One region of the Lysinibacillus sp. NPDC097231 genome, then DNA from elsewhere that is predicted to be linked to it. Evidence: predicted binding sites of a transcription regulator. Region 1 holds the regulator's gene; each other region holds the start of a gene.

Region 1 (5,734 bases):
AAAGATAGTTTATTATGCATGCTTCAATACTTGAGAAATAGCCAAGATCCGGATCTTTCAAAGAAATACAAATTGCGTCCTGGTTCAGGGTTATCCGCTAATCAAATTGGTCTTAATAAACGAATGTTTGCTGCACTTTTTCAAGATTGAGATAAAAATCATGAATATATGTTAATTAATCCTAAAATCATTAGTCACTCTTTAAACATGATTTATTTATCAGAGGGAGAAAGATGTCTTTCGGTTAATAGAAGAGTTAATGGTTTTGTTCCAAGATATGAAAGAATTAAGGTCAAAGCATATGACATACATGGGCAAGAAGCCATTTTTCAATTTAATGGATACGGTGCAATCTTAATGCAACATGAAATAGATCATTTAAACGGGATCATGTTTTATGACAGAATAAATAAAGAAAATCCATTCAAACTACCAGACAATGTGACTATCGAAAGTTTGTATTAATTTAATACTTTAGGATAAATAGGACTTAGTTATTTATTGTACCTGTTATTTTGAAGGTGGAATCCGTCCTATCAGTCGCTTGGGTGATTCTAACCATCACTTCGGCGACTCTATCCGTCAGTTCCGCCATTCTAACCGTCACTTCGGCGAGTCTATCCGTCACTTGCCCTTCTATCCGTCACTTTCGACGTTCTATCCGTCACTTCGGCGGTTCTATTCCGCCCTTCTATCCGTCACTTCCGCGAGCCTATCCTTTACCACCATTTAGAGCCTTTTAAAGTAAAAAATCAGTGGGACGATAAAACTCCCACTGACAAAACCTTACTTCATTTGCACGCTTCCCTCTTGATATTCCCGATATCTTCGATGTACAGTAGCTTTACTTACCTCAAAGCCAAGACCTCTAAGCGTTATGGCGATTTCCTCAAAGGTAAAACCTCGATTACGAAGATTTACAATTTCCTCTACAGGCACATCCTTGCGCTCTTGACCATGAGGATTTCCACGATTCGATAAATTGTTTTCAGGACGATAGCCATTTTCAACAGCACGACGCATGCCTCGCCGTATTTTAGCATTATGCATTCTTCGCTGGTATTCCTCTACTATTGCTAAAATCTCCAGCAGCATCGTATCCATTTCATTTAACTGTACTGGCCCTGCGTCTCTCATAGAAAAAACATCCGTTTCAATTTTTTGCAATAAATGCAGTACTGCCATTCGAGCATTGCCACGTCCTAAACGTGTTTCATCCTGCACAAATAATGCTTTAATATCTTTTTCTTTGATGAAATCGAGCATATCTAGTAAGCCTTCGCGTTCCACATCGTAGCCACTATGCTTATCCTTAAAAACGCTCTTCACTTCATAGCCCTGCTCTTTAGCATAGCGCACTAACTCCTCCTGCTGACGCTCAAGCGAGGAACTTTGTGTCTCTTTTTCTGTACTCACGCGGCAATAGACAACAGCCGATTGTTGTTGATTCATCATTTCTCATTTCTCGCGATTTCGATTGTATTTAGAGGCTTGGAATGGCCCCCCACTACTGGAATCACTAGTGAATTACCTGCAATAATTTTAACGTTTGGTAATTCATTTTCTGCTTTCACAATCTTAATCCAGTTTTCCGTACTCATTTTACCACGGTATTGTTCAGCTAACGACCATAAGCTATCACCGTGTTCAACTTCAATTTCTGTATATGAAACATCTCCTGGATCTGTTATAAAAAGATATGCTGCAAATAATACGCAAGCCCCTAATAAAGTTGTAATATGTGGATTTTTCTTTAAGAATTTCATGATTATTGCCCCTTTTTAGAATGTTTGTTCGGAATATATGTTCTCATAATAATGCGAACAAACGTTTTTGTCAAACACTTTTCGAACCTATGTTTGCGTTAGTGTTCGCATTCTGCTATACTATTTAATTAAGTAGAATGAATAGAAAAAAGAGGTGAGCAATCATGAAAAAAGTTTCGAAAAGACAAGAGGACATTTTAGCGTTCATCAAGGAAGAAGTGCGGGCAAAGGGGTATCCACCATCTGTACGTGAGATCGGTGAGGCAGTTGGACTTGCTTCAAGCTCAACAGTTCATGGACATTTAGCTCGTTTAGAACAAAAAGGCTTTATTCGTCGAGATCCAACGAAGCCACGTGCTATCGAAATTCTGGAGCCAGAGGATTCTATTCAAAAGCAAAGTGTTATTCATGTCCCACTTGTAGGGAAGGTCACAGCAGGTTCACCGATAACTGCCATTGAAAATATCGATGAATATTTCCCACTACCGGATATTTATGGTACAAGCGAAGAACAGTTATTTATGCTAGAAATTATGGGTGAATCAATGATTGAAGCTGGTATCTTTGATGGAGATTTAGTCATTGTTAAACAAAAAGCAACTGCTGACAATGGTGATATTGTCGTTGCTATGACCGAAGAGGACGAAGCAACTGTAAAGCGTTTCTTCAAGGAAAAAAATCATTTCCGTTTGCAGCCTGAAAACTCTACAATGGAGCCAATTATTGTAGATCAAGTTTCTATTTTAGGGCAAGTTGTTGGACTCTATCGTCGCGTACACTAAAATACTTCAAATTCTAAGAGGTTATTATGTTCGTAAAAGAGCATATACCTCTTTTTTGATTTTAAAAAAGGAATCCACTTTCAAATGGATTCCTTGCTACGTCGCCTGTATTTTATATTATTTAACAAAACATCGTGAAATAGCCCTGATCTATTTTATCTCTCTACCTTGAATTTCAGGCATGTATTCACAAATGCAGTGAATAACTTCTTTGCTACTTCATCCCCTGAAATAGCTTGTTCTTCAGGATGCCACTGTACGCCCAGACAAAATGGTAATTCTTCATGTACCAACGCTTCAATGATACCATCACTTGATTTTGCGGCAACTATCAAGTTCTCCGCTAATACATTGACCGCTTGGTGATGAAATGAATTCACTGCAATTTTTTCTTCCTCAATAATCGAATGTAATAATGTATTTGGTGTGACATTAACATAATGTGTTGCAACGCCTCTAGCCGCTTGTTGCTTATGCTTTATTAACTTACTACTATGGTATTCGCTATCAATATCTTGATATACTGTACCTCCTAGTGCAACATTTAGCATTTGAATGCCACGACAAATAGCAAAGATCGGCATTTTTCGAATAAAGGCCGCTTCAATTAATGCAAGCTCCACCGAATCCCTTTCTGGATGAACTTTCCCTAATTTGGGTGTTGGCTCTGCACCAAAGAGGAATGGATGGACATCATGACCACCCGACAGCAATAATCCGTCCGTTAACGATAAAATCTGTGCCACATCCGCTTCCACTCCAAGCGGAATAATAAGAGGAATGCCCCCAGCTTCTATAATGCTCTTACTATAGGCCGCATTTAATCCCGAGGACAAATCATCCTCCACAAACGCCGTTATCCCGATCACTGGTTTCATGATATTTCCCTCCTAAATTCACAAGCTTTTTAGCTTACCAAAATCCTAGATACCAATTAATCAATACATCCCCATAGAAATAAACGATGATTGCTGCTAAAGCAATGGATGGACCAAATGGTATAGGTGTTTTTCTGCCCTGTCTGCGTAGCTTTACCATAATTATACCAGCAAACATTCCTATCACGGATGCTAAAAATAGTGTCAGCAGTGCATTTAGCGTGCCGAGTACGAGACCGAGTAAAAAGAAAAGTTTAATATCGCCCCCACCCATACCACCTCTTGATAAAACAGCAATACAATATAATATGCCAAAGCCCACAACAGCACCCACTAAACTATCCCACCATGGTGACAACGGCGATATCACTCGTCCAAGCACAAGCAATGGTAAAAAGAATAGCAGTACTTTATCTGGAATAAGCATATAGGCAAAATCCGATACGACAATAATGACTAATAAAGAAATCAATAATAGTGCTACGAAAAGCTCCGCACTAAAACCTAATTTCCAATAAGCAAAAGCAAATAAGACTCCTGTTATCAATTCCATCAGTGGATAAATCCAAGAAATTTTTTGCCCACAGCTACGGCATTTCCCACCTAAAAACAAATAAGACAAAACAGGCACTAAATCAATTGCCGTCAACTGTCTCTGACAATTGGTACAATGCGAGGGTGGCCGCACTATGGATTCCTTCATAGGTACACGTAAGCCCACTACATTAAAAAAAGAGCCAAGCACGAGCCCAAATATTAAAACTACAATTGTATAAGCCATTTCCATTTTTATGACCTCCTAAACGAATAGGCGCTCATACATTTGCAGTATGTGCGCCTATCATGTTATTGTTGTCCTTCGTAATAGAACGTTGTTACTTGCACGGTCGCCTTTAAAATTAGATCTGCATCTTTCGTTAGCTGATCCTGCTCTCCAGGTAATTTAAAATCAATGGAATCGGTTTTCATCACACGCTCTAATTGTTCTATCTCCTGCAAGAAAGCCTCAAGTGAAGGATAATCTAGTGCAGCAACCTCTAAAGTAAAAGTGATTAGTTTTAAATTAGCTGGAAGAGATTCCTTTGCAATAGATACAATAGGGGTAATTGCTTCCTCATTATCCTGATCGTCATTCACCTGTGCATCAGCTTGTTCAAGGATATTGGAATTAGAAACCTCTGATTGTGAGACAGCTGCATCATCATTATGAACAGTTAATGACTCAATACGTGTTCCTGTCACTTCTTCAATCTCAGCCAAATCTAGAATAATCTTTTCTACCGCTCTTGTTTCAGGTAGTTTTTGCCGCAACGTTAAAATATTTATAGTGGGTTGCCCCTGCTCTTTATCTAATTGAGCAAGCTGCTCTTTTAAATGAGAGATTTCTTGTTGTGCTTTCGATATACTACTTTCTTTTGCTGCCACTTCATCCAATTTTGGTAATAACAAATAATAATATAGCGCAAATAAGATAGCGGCTACTAAAGCTACTAAAAGAATAATAGACGACTTTTTACTACTAGTTAATTTATTCATGAGCGCCGACCTCCAGCCAAATACATAAAATCGATGGTCGCTGTAATGGATACTGAATAACGTGGCACTTCTTTAAACTTTTGTTCAGGCGTTAACTCTTTGTCTTCGCCTAGTTCTATATGAAAGTTTGAGACTGTATTAATTTGTGCATCTGTAAAAAAACTACTTGTTAAAAGTCTCTCAACATATTTCGATATATCTGTCATCGTTTCAAAATCAGCTTCGATATTAACTGTTTTCGCCCCAAAGGTGTAGCTACGCAAATAGGCATGAACTGGTAGCAATGTTTTCGTTTCATTAATTAGTGGTGTCACTGGATAAGAAACACTTTGAATAAATGTCACAGACTGCTCTAGAGAACCTTGATTGACACTTTGTCTTGCCTGCAGCTCCTGCTGTAATTGATCAAGCTGTGTATTTAACGTTTGCTGTTCAGCAGTTAAACGAGCTAAGTCACTTTTCGTTGTAAAAAATAAAAATAATAAATAAGCAAGGATGCAGCCAACAATTAAGATAATCAAGGTATAAAAAAGCTTTGGCGAGGCTGTCCTTTTTTCGAGTTGCGGTAAGAGGTTTATATCTGGAACCATTAATGAACCTCCTTTAATGCTAAGCCGAGTAACGTTGAAAATTCTTTCTTAAAATGTGGAAAGAATTCTTCGATTTTTGCGCCATCAATAACCATCAAAGGTGTTTCTAAATTAGAGGCTAACAAGTTCCCAATTGACTTCATCATTGGATTATCGCCAAGCATAATGATTTCATCCACTGC
Region 2 (5,734 bases), on a different contig from region 1:
ATTTCCATTTTAACCATACACGTTTCTTCGTATTATCAAAGCAAAATATACGATTACCACAAGAATTATCAGAGGGTCAGGCAAAAACTACTTTCATGATAACATTGCCAACAGACCGTTCAGGGGCATTACATCAAGTATTATCAGTATTTGCTTGGCGACAGCTAAATTTAAGTAAAATCGAGTCACGGCCATTAAAAACAGGCTTAGGAGATTATTTCTTTATGATTGATGTATTGGCAGATGAAAAAGAACCTATGATGCGAGGAGCTATGGAAGAACTAGCTGCACTTGGTTGCAAGGTGAAGTCACTTGGTACATACTTTACTTATTTAACTTCAGCCGAGGCATAGAAGTGACTAGGAGGAATTATTGTGGTGGTGGCATTATTTTATCTTCATTCAGCAACACCTACTGAATGAAAATAAAGCCTCCAGCGGATGTCACGGATTTTCAAAGGAATGAATTGTGCAGGCACAATTCAAAATCCGGACGCAATTACGCCAAGGCGAAATTGATTTGACGGAGTGTGCAATTTTTGTGACAGCAGTGTGCAATTTATAATCAAAAATGATCAAGCAGCTTATTTTCAATTTGCATCCATCCAAAGTGAGGCCGGGAAAGCACTACTTGTTGAATATAAGATACCTGAAAATATAGATAGTGTAATATTAATCGAACAAGGAAAGGCGTATTTTGAATCCACAGCAGCACTAAAAATATGTCGGAAGTTAGATGGCTTGTGGCCAGTTTGCTATGTTTTCATCTTTTTGCCTCTTTTTATACGAAATACGGTTTACCGAATTGTAGCTAAAAATCGCTATCGCCTATTCGGTCGAAAAAAAGTGTGCCTAATGCCAACACCTGTACAACGAAAAAGATTCCTTTAACTACTGAAGCTATCCAACTAATTGTGGATAGCTCTTTTTTGTCGTAGAGTAAATAAAATTATAAGTAGTTATAGGCATTAAACATGCAGTATGAAGTGAAGTTAATACGAGCTAAAGGGGTTAAGACTAGCAGCTACTTAATTATTAAAGTCCAAAATCTGTGGGAAATTATAGTGGATGTAGATTAAAGATTTATTGATCCGCAACTAAATAGCCCTTTTTATATAATGTTTGCTCAATTAAATCTAAAATTTCAACTGAAGGCGCAGAGATAACATGAAGATGTGTACCACCAGTGAGTTCAGATAAATAACTTGCCTGTGTTTCGGTAACTCGTTGAATAAATTTCTTCACCTCATGCCGGTTAGAGACCATAATGGAAGCTATAATTTCACCATAAATAGAGTGTTCAACAATAACATTTTTTACTGTACCACCACAATCAACTATTGTCATAAGTTCATCTTCTGTATCCTTTGAGGTATGGAAGCAAGGGATTGTACGTTCAACAGTATGGTGTAATTGTTCCTGGTTCATATAAAGATAGCCTTGACTAGTTGCAATAATAGGTTCATTTCTAGCCTTTAATAATGTCATATCATTAACAATGACTTGTCTTGATACATTAGCGAATTTAGCTAAGTCTGTCCCTGTTATTGGTGCTGAACTATTTTTTAGTTGTGCTAGAAGTTGCAGTCGGCGTTCTTCGCCTAACATTTTTTTCATAAGAGATCACCTCTGCCTGTAATGAAGGAAGCAGTTTTCCTTAAAAACTAGTGTACCATGAAGCATTTGCAACATGCGTGAATTTTTTGTATCCAAATGAAACATTGAACATATGATACGTAGAGAGGAAGGGAGGAAAAAATTGCGTATTCATATTGTTCAAAAAGGAGATACGTTGTGGAAGATTGCGAAAGAGTACGGCATTTCATTTGAAGAATTAAAGCGACTCAATGCCCATCTTGCCAACCCAGATTATATAGTGCCTGGCATGGAAATTATTTTGCCTGAAAAAGCACACAAAGATACACATAGAGAAGGCCATCGAGAGGGACATAGAGAAACAAACTGGGAACATCATCGGGAAGGCCACCGAGAAGGACACAGAGATGGCCACCGAGAAGGGCATAAGGAGACACATTGGGAATCGCATAAAGAAGGACATAAGGAGTCACCTACTCACATAAAAGAAACTGTAAAAAAAGAGATACAGCGACCAATGCCTCCACCTGTTGTAGTCCCACCACCACCGATGCCAGAACCACAAATGATTCCAATACCTTATCCAATGCCAATGCCGATGCCTCAGCAACCAATGTATGTACCACAGCCTGTAGAGCTAAGTTGGAATCAACAACTTGTCATGCCATCAATAGAGCAAAATCAAGCTGTTACACCACCGCCAGTTCAAATTCAACCACCGCCACCAGCACCAGCACCAATGCCACAACCTATTTTCATTATGCCACAAATGCCAATGGTGCCACATTGTGCAAGCTGTCATCAACCAGTACATCATCATATGTGGTGGCCAATGCCAATGCATCCACAAGTAGAGGCCTATACAATGCCGGAACAACCATCTTGTGAAATGCCAGCAGGAAAGGTTGCAGGAATGGGGGATTTCTTAGAATCTAGTACATCTCCATTCTTCCCTGTACAGCCAATGCCAGAGATGAAAATGGAGCATTCTTGTGGTTGTAATGCACAGCCTGTAATGCCGAGCTGGCAAATGGACACATGCCATTGTCCACCGCCGCCGTGCCCACCACCATGTCCGTCACATTACCCAATGCATCACCCGTCAGGACAATGGATGTCACCGCATTTTTACCCAGGCGGGATGACGCCTTATCGATGGTAAAAAAGCGTATATTGTTGAGGAAGTAAAGCCGAATATCTGGAAATATAAATATCGATCGAATAATTATTTTGTCAAACGAGCAAAGCAGTTAGAAATAGCAGACAAGGTGAGACTTATTCATCGACAGCTTGAACGTCTTGAGCCCACGCTTATCTTGCCTTTAGTGAAAAGTGACGATGAGCTTTTAATCGTACAAGATTGGCAAGAAGAAAGTAATAGTGCTAATTTTGCACATAAAATAGACCGAAAAGAATCACTTAAGTTATTAGTTGCTTTACATGATACACATAAAAAAATTGCTTGGCAGAGACTATCTGGCTTACACACCTATTCACAACTTTTAAAATGGCAAATGCGTCATATGCGTTTTAAGAGTAGACAAAATGAATTTCTTGCATTTTTAACGAAAGAAGAAATAGATCAAATTTTACACTATAGTGAGAAGTCATTACAGTTAATTGCTATGGAGAATGTACCTGAAAAAGAAATTACCCTTTTACATGGCGATGTCGTTCATCATAATTTTTTATGGTGCTCCGATGGGAAATTGCGTTTAATTGATTTTGATTTGGCACACCTTGGAGAAGCGGATGATGAATATATTCTATGGTTACATCGTGTATTGCCAGCAGTAGATTATGACCTTGGTAAAGTTTTTGAAGAGTTACCAGAGCTAAAGCGATTAGATAAAAGAAAGCTACATCGTTTAAAATATCCAAATGAGTTATTGCGTGAATGGCTTTTTGCAGTGGATTTACCGTTAGATCAACAGCTAGTATTTTTAGATTATTTAGTGCCGTTTACTAAACGAGCCCTCACATGTTGGCCAAAACTGTGGTACGATATTGATAGAATGATGAAAAAATGACCGTCTTTTGGCGGTCATTTTTTCTGTGAGATCAATTACTAGTACTATTCTTATAGTCGAGCATTCGTTCGCTTTATGCTATAATCGAAGACGATGATTGAGAGGGATTATAGATGTATGATTATTTAAAAGGACAAATTAAGCGTATTACTCCTGAGTATGTCGTGCTTGAACAACAAGGGATTGGCTGGCAGCTGAATACACCTAATCCATTTGCGTTTAGGACTTCTGCACTTGAGCAACAAATTTTTGTACACTTACATGTACGTGAGGATGCACAAATATTATATGGTTTTCCAAATTTAGACCAACGAGAGCTGTTCCGAAAGCTAATTTTAGTATCAGGAATTGGACCTAAGGGTGCTTTAGCTATTTTAGCTACTGGTAATCCGCAGCAGGTTATAAGTGCCATTGAACGAGAAGATGAAGTATTTTTAGTGAAATTCCCAGGAGTGGGTAAGAAAACGGCACGTCAAATGATTCTAGATTTAAAAGGTAAACTTGGTGGTTTATTAGAGACGATTGAGCTACCTAGTGCAGAAGATGAGTTACCACTATTCGGTGTGAATCCATATAAACATGAACTTGAGGAAGCCATCCTTGCTTTAATGGCGCTTGGCTATTCTGAAAAAGAGTTGGAAAAAATTCGTCCACAGCTTGAGGATAATGACAAGCTTGAAACAACAGATGCATTTATGAAACAAGCTTTACAATTGCTATTAAAGTTAAAATAGTGAAAGGGGGGAAAGTACATGTCTGAACGTATGATGGCCAGTGAGGCAGGGAGCTATGATGAACAGTTTGAATTATCTTTAAGGCCTCAAAGATTAGCACAATATATTGGTCAACATAAGGTAAAAGAAAATTTACAAATTTTCATTGAAGCAGCAAAGCTTCGTCAGGAAAGTTTAGACCATGTGCTGTTATATGGACCTCCTGGACTGGGTAAAACTACATTAGCTGCTGTTATTGCCAATGAAATGAATGTCAATGTACGCATGACTAGCGGCCCTGCAATCGAACGTCCTGGAGATTTAGCAGCTATTTTAAGCTCACTGGAGCCTGGAGATGTGCTTTTTATCGATGAAATACATCGCCTGCCTCGTGCAATTGAAGAAGTGCTTTATCCAGCCATGGAAGATTTTTGTTTAGATATTGTCGTTGGTAAAGGACCTGAAGCACGATCTATACGTCTTGATTTACCACCATTTACGCTTGTCGGTGCCACAACAAGGGCTGGCGCATTATCAGCACCTTTAAGGGATCGCTTTGGTGTATTACTGAGATTAGAGTATTATGATGATACCTCACTTGCTGAAATTATTGTGCGTAGTGCACATTTATTTGCTGTTGAAATTGAGCAAGTAGCAGCAAGCGAAATGGCAAGACGCTCTCGTGGCACACCTCGTATTGCAAATCGTTTGCTTAAGCGAGTGCGAGATTATGCACAAGTGCTTGGTGATGGTATGATTACAGATGGACTAGCTAAGCAAGCACTTGAGCTATTACAAGTTGATCCTAGAGGGCTTGACCATATTGACCATAAACTTGTGACCAATATGATTGAGCGCTTTCGTGGTGGTCCTGTAGGTTTAGATACATTGGCAGCTTCCATTGGTGAGGAACGTGTAACGATAGAAGATGTGTACGAGCCATATTTGATGCAAATTGGCTTTATACAGCGGACACCACGTGGACGTGTGGCAACACATCTAGCCTACGAACATTTCGGATATGATTATCCCCAACAAACATAGAAGAAGGAAGTTTTTTTCATGCGTGTAGAAGATTTTGATTTTGAATTGCCAGAGGAGCTTATTGCACAAACACCGCTTATGGATCGTACTGCAAGTCGATTAATGGTAGTGACGCCAGGTTCAAAAAAAGTGGAGCATCATCATTTTGCCCATATTTTAGAGGAGTTACATGCTGGAGATTGTCTTGTGTTAAATGATACAAGGGTCTTACCAGCACGCTTAATGGGCGTTAAAGAGGAAACAGGTGCCCATATAGAGGTACTTTTATTAAAGCAAATGGCTGGTACAGATGAATGGGAAACACTTGTTAAACCGGCTAAACGTGTAAAAGTTGGTACAGTTATAACATTTG
Region 3 (5,734 bases), on a different contig from region 1:
AAGGTGTTCACCGTTTAGTCCGTATTTCTCCATTTGACTCTTCTGGTCGCCGTCATACTTCATTCGTTTCTTGTGATGTTATGCCTGAATTCGATGACAATATCGAAATTGATATTCGTACAGAGGATTTAAAAATTGATACGTATCGTGCGACAGGTGCGGGTGGTCAGCATATTAATACAACAGATTCGGCTGTTCGTATTACGCATACTCCAACAGGGACTGTTGTGCAATGTCAGGCAGAGCGTTCGCAAATTAAAAACCGTGAAAAAGCAATGACGATGTTAAAAGGGAAATTATATCAATTGGAGCTTGATAAGCAGCAGGCTCAGCTAAATGAAATTCGTGGTGAACAGAAGGAAATTGGCTGGGGATCACAAATTCGCTCCTATGTCTTCCATCCATATTCAATGGTGAAGGATCATCGTACAAATGAAGAAACAGGTAATGTAGGAGCAGTGATGGATGGCGACTTAGATCCATTTATTAATGCATACTTACGTTCAAAAATTGGGTAAATGAAATGACCCCCTTAGAGGCACAATGAATTTGTGCTTCTGAGGGGGGTTTTTTAGTGCTAGCAATCTACATCAAAATGGTGGATGATACGGGGCGTCTTGACTAATCTGCTTACGTTCATTCATGTAATGCTTATATAGCATCGATGCATTGACAAATTGCTTACTAATCGAAGCATATTGAATGGGTAGTTCAATTTGTTTATCGTTTTTCAGCGTAACGACACAGCCCATTTCACTCGGAACAATATTGGAAATGGCATGAAGCCCAATCCAAATATTATGGATGGAGTTTGGCGAATAAGTTGGTAGAAAAATGCAAGGGAAACCATAATCATAAGCGACAACGATTGGAAGTTTGTGTTGATTGCCAAAAAAGCGTTTGGCGGAGTGTTTAGCTGCTTCATAGGTTGTTCCTAGTGATATACAAGATTTACGTAGAACATGCATAGGCTTGCGAGTCACGATAAGCTCATTATGTTTGTCGATAACCCGCGTGAAAACTTTGGAACCGTCCTGAATTGGCTGAAGTAAATAGGTGTTGAAAGACATTAAATATCCGTTTACATAGTTTGCTGACATATAAGTAGGGCCTCCTTTTTCTATTTATCATTTGCATTGTAAAACATAAAATTAAAATCTAAAAATATAGATAAAAAGTGAAATCTATGGATAATTCAAGCAAATGCCTAGGGAATTTGCTTAAAATTACACGAGATTAATAGTAGATCAACATGATCTTCAGTTCTTAAGCATTGCATTTTAATCTCAATTTTCATATAATTTAGAAAAGGATCGAGGTGAGATCGTTGGATAAATATTATTCGTATACAGATTTTCTAAAAGCCGTTGGTCAGTCGAAGAAAGTTGATGAGGCAGAGAAATTATTGAACGAGATTTATTTAGATTTATTTTTAAATCATATCCAGCGTATGCATCGTGAAGAGCAGCTCATGGTTCTGATAGATAGAGCACTCGATGAAAAAGATGAAAAGGCTTTTCATCTATACGCAGCTGAACTAGAAGCATTACACCAAGTAGCAAGTGAATAATATGACGAACCCGCTCTCAAGTTATTGGAGGGCGGGATTTTTTTGCTATGTTCTCTAAAAGATGGTGATAGGTGTTGACCCAAGGAATCCGTCTGTAGAGCCGACTATCTCAGAGACCTGAGCACGATCGAAGAGAAGAAGAGCGAAAATCACATGACCTGAGCGAAAACGGAGAAAAGCAGAGCGAAATATTCCCTGACCCGAGCGGAAATGGAGCAAAGCAGAGCGAAAATCCCCCTGACCTGAGCGAAAATAGAGAGAAGCAGAGCGAAAATCCCCATGACCTGAGCGAAAGTGGAGAGAAGCAGAGCGAAAATCCCCCTGATCCGAGCGAAAGTGGAGCAAAGCAGAGCGAAAATCCCCATGACCCGAGCGAAAATGGAAAAAAAGCAGAGCGTCCCCCCTCTGACCCGAGCAATCCCAAAGGACGCAACCCAAGTGAGCAATCCCTCATCAAATATCAAAAACCCCTGGGCTAATGCATTTACAACATCCCGTCTTAGTTAGCTAATATTTGGAAAGGATAGTCTATAGGTAGATCTTCCCCTTACCAACTGTAATATAATCATGTAAGGAATTTTCAGCTTTTTATTACTCTGAGTGTTGATTATGTGAATCGGCTTTATTTAGGTACTTTGGCACATATGTTCTGACGGAATCTATCTCATTTTAATAAATGATAAAATATTTACAAACATTCGTTCGTTAAATGTTCGAAATTTTACTACTGCTATGCTAAAATATATGTACAAATTGGAAGGAAAGGACGGGGACATGTGTGCAAACATTTGATTTACAAGCGCCATATAAGCCTAATGGGGATCAGCCACAGGCAATTGCGGAATTAGTGGAGGGTGTACATGCAGGTAAACGTCATCAAACATTGCTCGGTGCAACAGGAACTGGAAAAACGTATACGATTTCTAATGTCATTCAGCAAGTAAAAAAACCGACACTGATCATGGCACACAATAAAACATTAGCAGGTCAATTATATAGTGAATTTAAAGAGTTCTTCCCTAATAATGCAGTTGAATACTTTGTCAGCTACTATGATTACTTTCAGCCAGAGGCCTATGTTCCACAGACTGATACTTATATTGAAAAAGATTCAAGCATAAATGATGAAATTGATAAGTTACGTCACTCTGCAACATCTGCATTATTTGAGCGTGAGGATGTCATTATTATTGCATCCGTGTCCTGTATATATGGTCTAGGTTCTCCAGAAGAATATCGTGAAATGGTCGTGTCAGTGCGTACTGGCATGGAAATTGAACGTAATCAATTACTGCGAAAACTGGTGGATATACAGTACGAGCGTAATGATGTGAGTTTTACGCGTGGGACATTTAGGGTACGTGGAGATGTAGTGGAAATTTTCCCAGCATCCCGTGATGAACAGTGTATTCGTGTGGAGTTTTTCGGAGACGAGATTGATCGCATTCGTGAGGTGGATGCGCTAACTGGTGAAATTTTAGCGGATCGGGATCATGTAGCTATTTTCCCAGCATCCCACTTCGTTACGCGAGAAGAGAAAATGCGAATCGCCATTGAAAATATTGAAAAAGAGTTGGAGGAGCGGCTTGCTCTCCTACGTGCAGAAGATAAATTATTAGAGGCACAACGTTTAGAGCAGCGCACTCGCTATGATTTAGAAATGATGCGAGAAATGGGCTTTTGCTCAGGAATCGAAAACTATTCTCGTCATTTAACATTGCGTGAGGCAGGAGCAACACCATATACGTTACTAGATTATTTCCCTGATGACTTTTTACTTGTTGTCGATGAAAGTCATGTGACATTGCCTCAAGTTAGAGGAATGTACAATGGTGACCAGGCCCGTAAAGGTGTGCTAGTAGAACATGGCTTCCGTTTGCCATCAGCGTTAGATAATAGACCTTTACGTTTTGAAGAATATGAGAAACATATTCATCAAGCCATTTATGTATCAGCAACACCAGGCCCGTATGAGCTTGAGCATACTCCAGAAATGGTAGAGCAAATTATTCGTCCGACGGGGCTGCTTGATCCACTAATTGACGTTCGCCCAATTGAAGGACAAATAGATGATTTAATCGATGAAATTCACGAACGTATTGCTCAAAATGAACGGGTATTAGTTACAACGCTGACGAAAAAAATGTCAGAGGATTTAAGCGCCTATTTGAAAGAAATGGGCTTAAAGGTGGAATACTTACATTCAGAAATAAAGACGCTGGAGCGAATTGAAATTATTCGTGAGCTTCGCAAAGGTACTTATGATGTTCTTATTGGTATTAATCTATTGAGAGAAGGGCTAGATATTCCTGAAGTTTCCCTTGTGGCGATTTTGGATGCTGATAAGGAAGGGTTTTTACGTTCAGAGCGTTCACTCATTCAAACAATTGGTCGTGCCGCACGTAATGCCAATGGACATGTCATTATGTATGCAGATAATGTAACTGACTCGATGAAAAAGGCCATTGAAGAAACGAAACGTCGTCGTTCAATACAAATGGCGTATAACGAAGAACATGGAATTACACCGAAAACAATTGTCAAGAAAATACCTGATGTTATTCGTGCAACACAGGTGGCAGAGGAAGAAGAGTCCTATGTAACGAAGGCTACAAAAGGTAAAAAGCTAACAAAGGCAGAAAAAGAGCAATTACTTGCTTCACTAGAAGTAGAAATGAAGGAAGCAGCGAAAGCGCTAGATTTCGAACGTGCTGCTGAGCTGCGCGATACAATATTTGAATTGAAGGCAGAAGGGTGAATGGCTGTGAAAAATACTGAAATCGTCGTGCAGGGCGCACGCGCACATAATTTAAAAAATATCAATGTCACAATTCCACGTGATCAACTAGTAGTGTTAACAGGTTTATCAGGCTCAGGGAAATCATCATTAGCGTTTGATACGATTTATGCTGAGGGGCAACGTCGTTACGTAGAGTCACTTTCTGCCTATGCTCGTCAATTCCTTGGACAAATGGACAAACCAGATGTTGATGCGATTGAGGGGTTATCCCCTGCTATTTCAATCGATCAAAAAACGACGAGCCGTAACCCGCGTTCTACAGTTGGTACAGTTACAGAAATCTATGATTATTTACGGTTGTTATATGCGCGTATCGGTAAGCCTATTTGTCCTAATCATGGCATAGAAATTACTTCCCAAACGATTGAGCAAATGGTTGATCGTCTATTGTCTTATCCCGAAAGAACAAAAATGCAGTTGCTTGCACCAATGGTATCTGGTCGTAAAGGAACGCACGTAAAACTACTTGAGGATTTAAAAAAACAAGGCTTTGTTCGAGTGCGTATCGACGGTGAGCTACGTGATTTAGATGATGCCATTGATCTTGATAAAAACAAAAAGCATTCAATAGAAGTAGTCATCGATCGTGTTGTGATGAAGGAAGGTGTCGCGGCACGTCTTAGTGATTCCTTAGAGACAGCATTACGTTTGGCAGAGGGGCGTGTACTTGTCGATGTGATGGAGCATGAGGAATTATTATTTAGTGAGCATCATGCCTGTCCATTATGTGGATTTTCAATCGGTGAGCTAGAACCTCGTATGTTTTCATTTAACAGTCCATTTGGAGCTTGCCCAAGCTGTGATGGCTTAGGTTCTACTCAAGAGGTAGATCTTGATTTGGTAGTACCAGATTGGGATCGTAGTTTATTAGAGCATGCTATAGCACCGTGGGAACCTACAAGTTCACAATATTATCCGCAGTTATTAAAGGCGGTATGTGATCATTATGATATTCCGATGGATGTGCCTGTAAAGGATCTTCCGAAAGACAAGATGGATAAAATTTTATATGGTTCTGGTAAAGATAAAATCCACTTCCATTATGAAAATGAGTTTGGCAATGTACGAGATCAAATGATTGAATTTGAAGGTGTTGTGCGTAATGTGGAGCGTCGCTTTAAGGAGACAACTTCAGATTATGTTCGTGAACAAATGGAAAAATATATGGCGCAGCAAGCATGTCCGTCTTGTAAAGGTTACCGCTTAAAGCCTGAAACTTTAGCTGTGAAAATTGCAGATAAGCATATTGGTGAAGTAACACAGTATTCGATTCAAGAAGCTGATACATTTTTCAAAGAGCTGGATTTATCAGAAAAAGATATGCAAATTGCTCGACTAGTCTTAAGGGAAATTGAAGAACGACT

What was found. Region 1 encodes LexA, which represses DNA repair genes until DNA is damaged. Its sites were predicted from a motif close to CGAACATATGTTCG; they were not measured.
Region 2: the regulator LexA is predicted to act here: its motif matches at 3,683-3,696, upstream of ruvA (Holliday junction branch migration protein RuvA).
Region 3: the regulator LexA is predicted to act here: its motif matches at 2,262-2,275, upstream of uvrB (excinuclease ABC subunit UvrB).

What each region holds. Positions count from the first base shown of each region.
Region 1 is NZ_JBIWDH010000001.1:40,176-45,909, forward strand. Features, by position in the region: partial or broken gene def (peptide deformylase) at 1-465, shown strand, start outside; gene ACIQXF_RS00255 (YneB family resolvase-like protein) at 787-1,455, opposite strand; gene yneA (cell division suppressor protein YneA) at 1,452-1,766, opposite strand; gene lexA (transcriptional repressor LexA) at 1,931-2,548, shown strand; gene ACIQXF_RS00270 (gamma-glutamyl-gamma-aminobutyrate hydrolase family protein) at 2,704-3,426, opposite strand; gene ACIQXF_RS00275 (prepilin peptidase) at 3,461-4,213, opposite strand; gene ACIQXF_RS00280 (hypothetical protein) at 4,273-4,962, opposite strand; gene ACIQXF_RS00285 (PilN domain-containing protein) at 4,959-5,552, opposite strand; gene pilM (type IV pilus biogenesis protein PilM) at 5,552-5,734, opposite strand, start outside.
Region 2 is NZ_JBIWDH010000006.1:22,943-28,676, reverse strand. Features, by position in the region: gene pheA (prephenate dehydratase) at 1-353, shown strand, start outside; gene ACIQXF_RS05830 (thiol-disulfide oxidoreductase DCC family protein) at 528-890, shown strand; gene ACIQXF_RS05825 (transcription repressor NadR) at 1,083-1,616, opposite strand; gene ACIQXF_RS05820 (LysM peptidoglycan-binding domain-containing protein) at 1,759-2,757, shown strand; gene ACIQXF_RS05815 (phosphotransferase) at 2,864-3,625, shown strand; gene ruvA (Holliday junction branch migration protein RuvA) at 3,739-4,359, shown strand; gene ruvB (Holliday junction branch migration DNA helicase RuvB) at 4,378-5,382, shown strand; gene queA (tRNA preQ1(34) S-adenosylmethionine ribosyltransferase-isomerase QueA) at 5,401-5,734, shown strand, end outside.
Region 3 is NZ_JBIWDH010000014.1:34,691-40,424, reverse strand. Features, by position in the region: one part of gene prfB (peptide chain release factor 2) at 1-518, shown strand, start outside; gene ACIQXF_RS10425 (competence protein ComK) at 591-1,100, opposite strand; gene ACIQXF_RS10420 (IDEAL domain-containing protein) at 1,328-1,570, shown strand; gene uvrB (excinuclease ABC subunit UvrB) at 2,349-4,328, shown strand; gene uvrA (excinuclease ABC subunit UvrA) at 4,335-5,734, shown strand, end outside.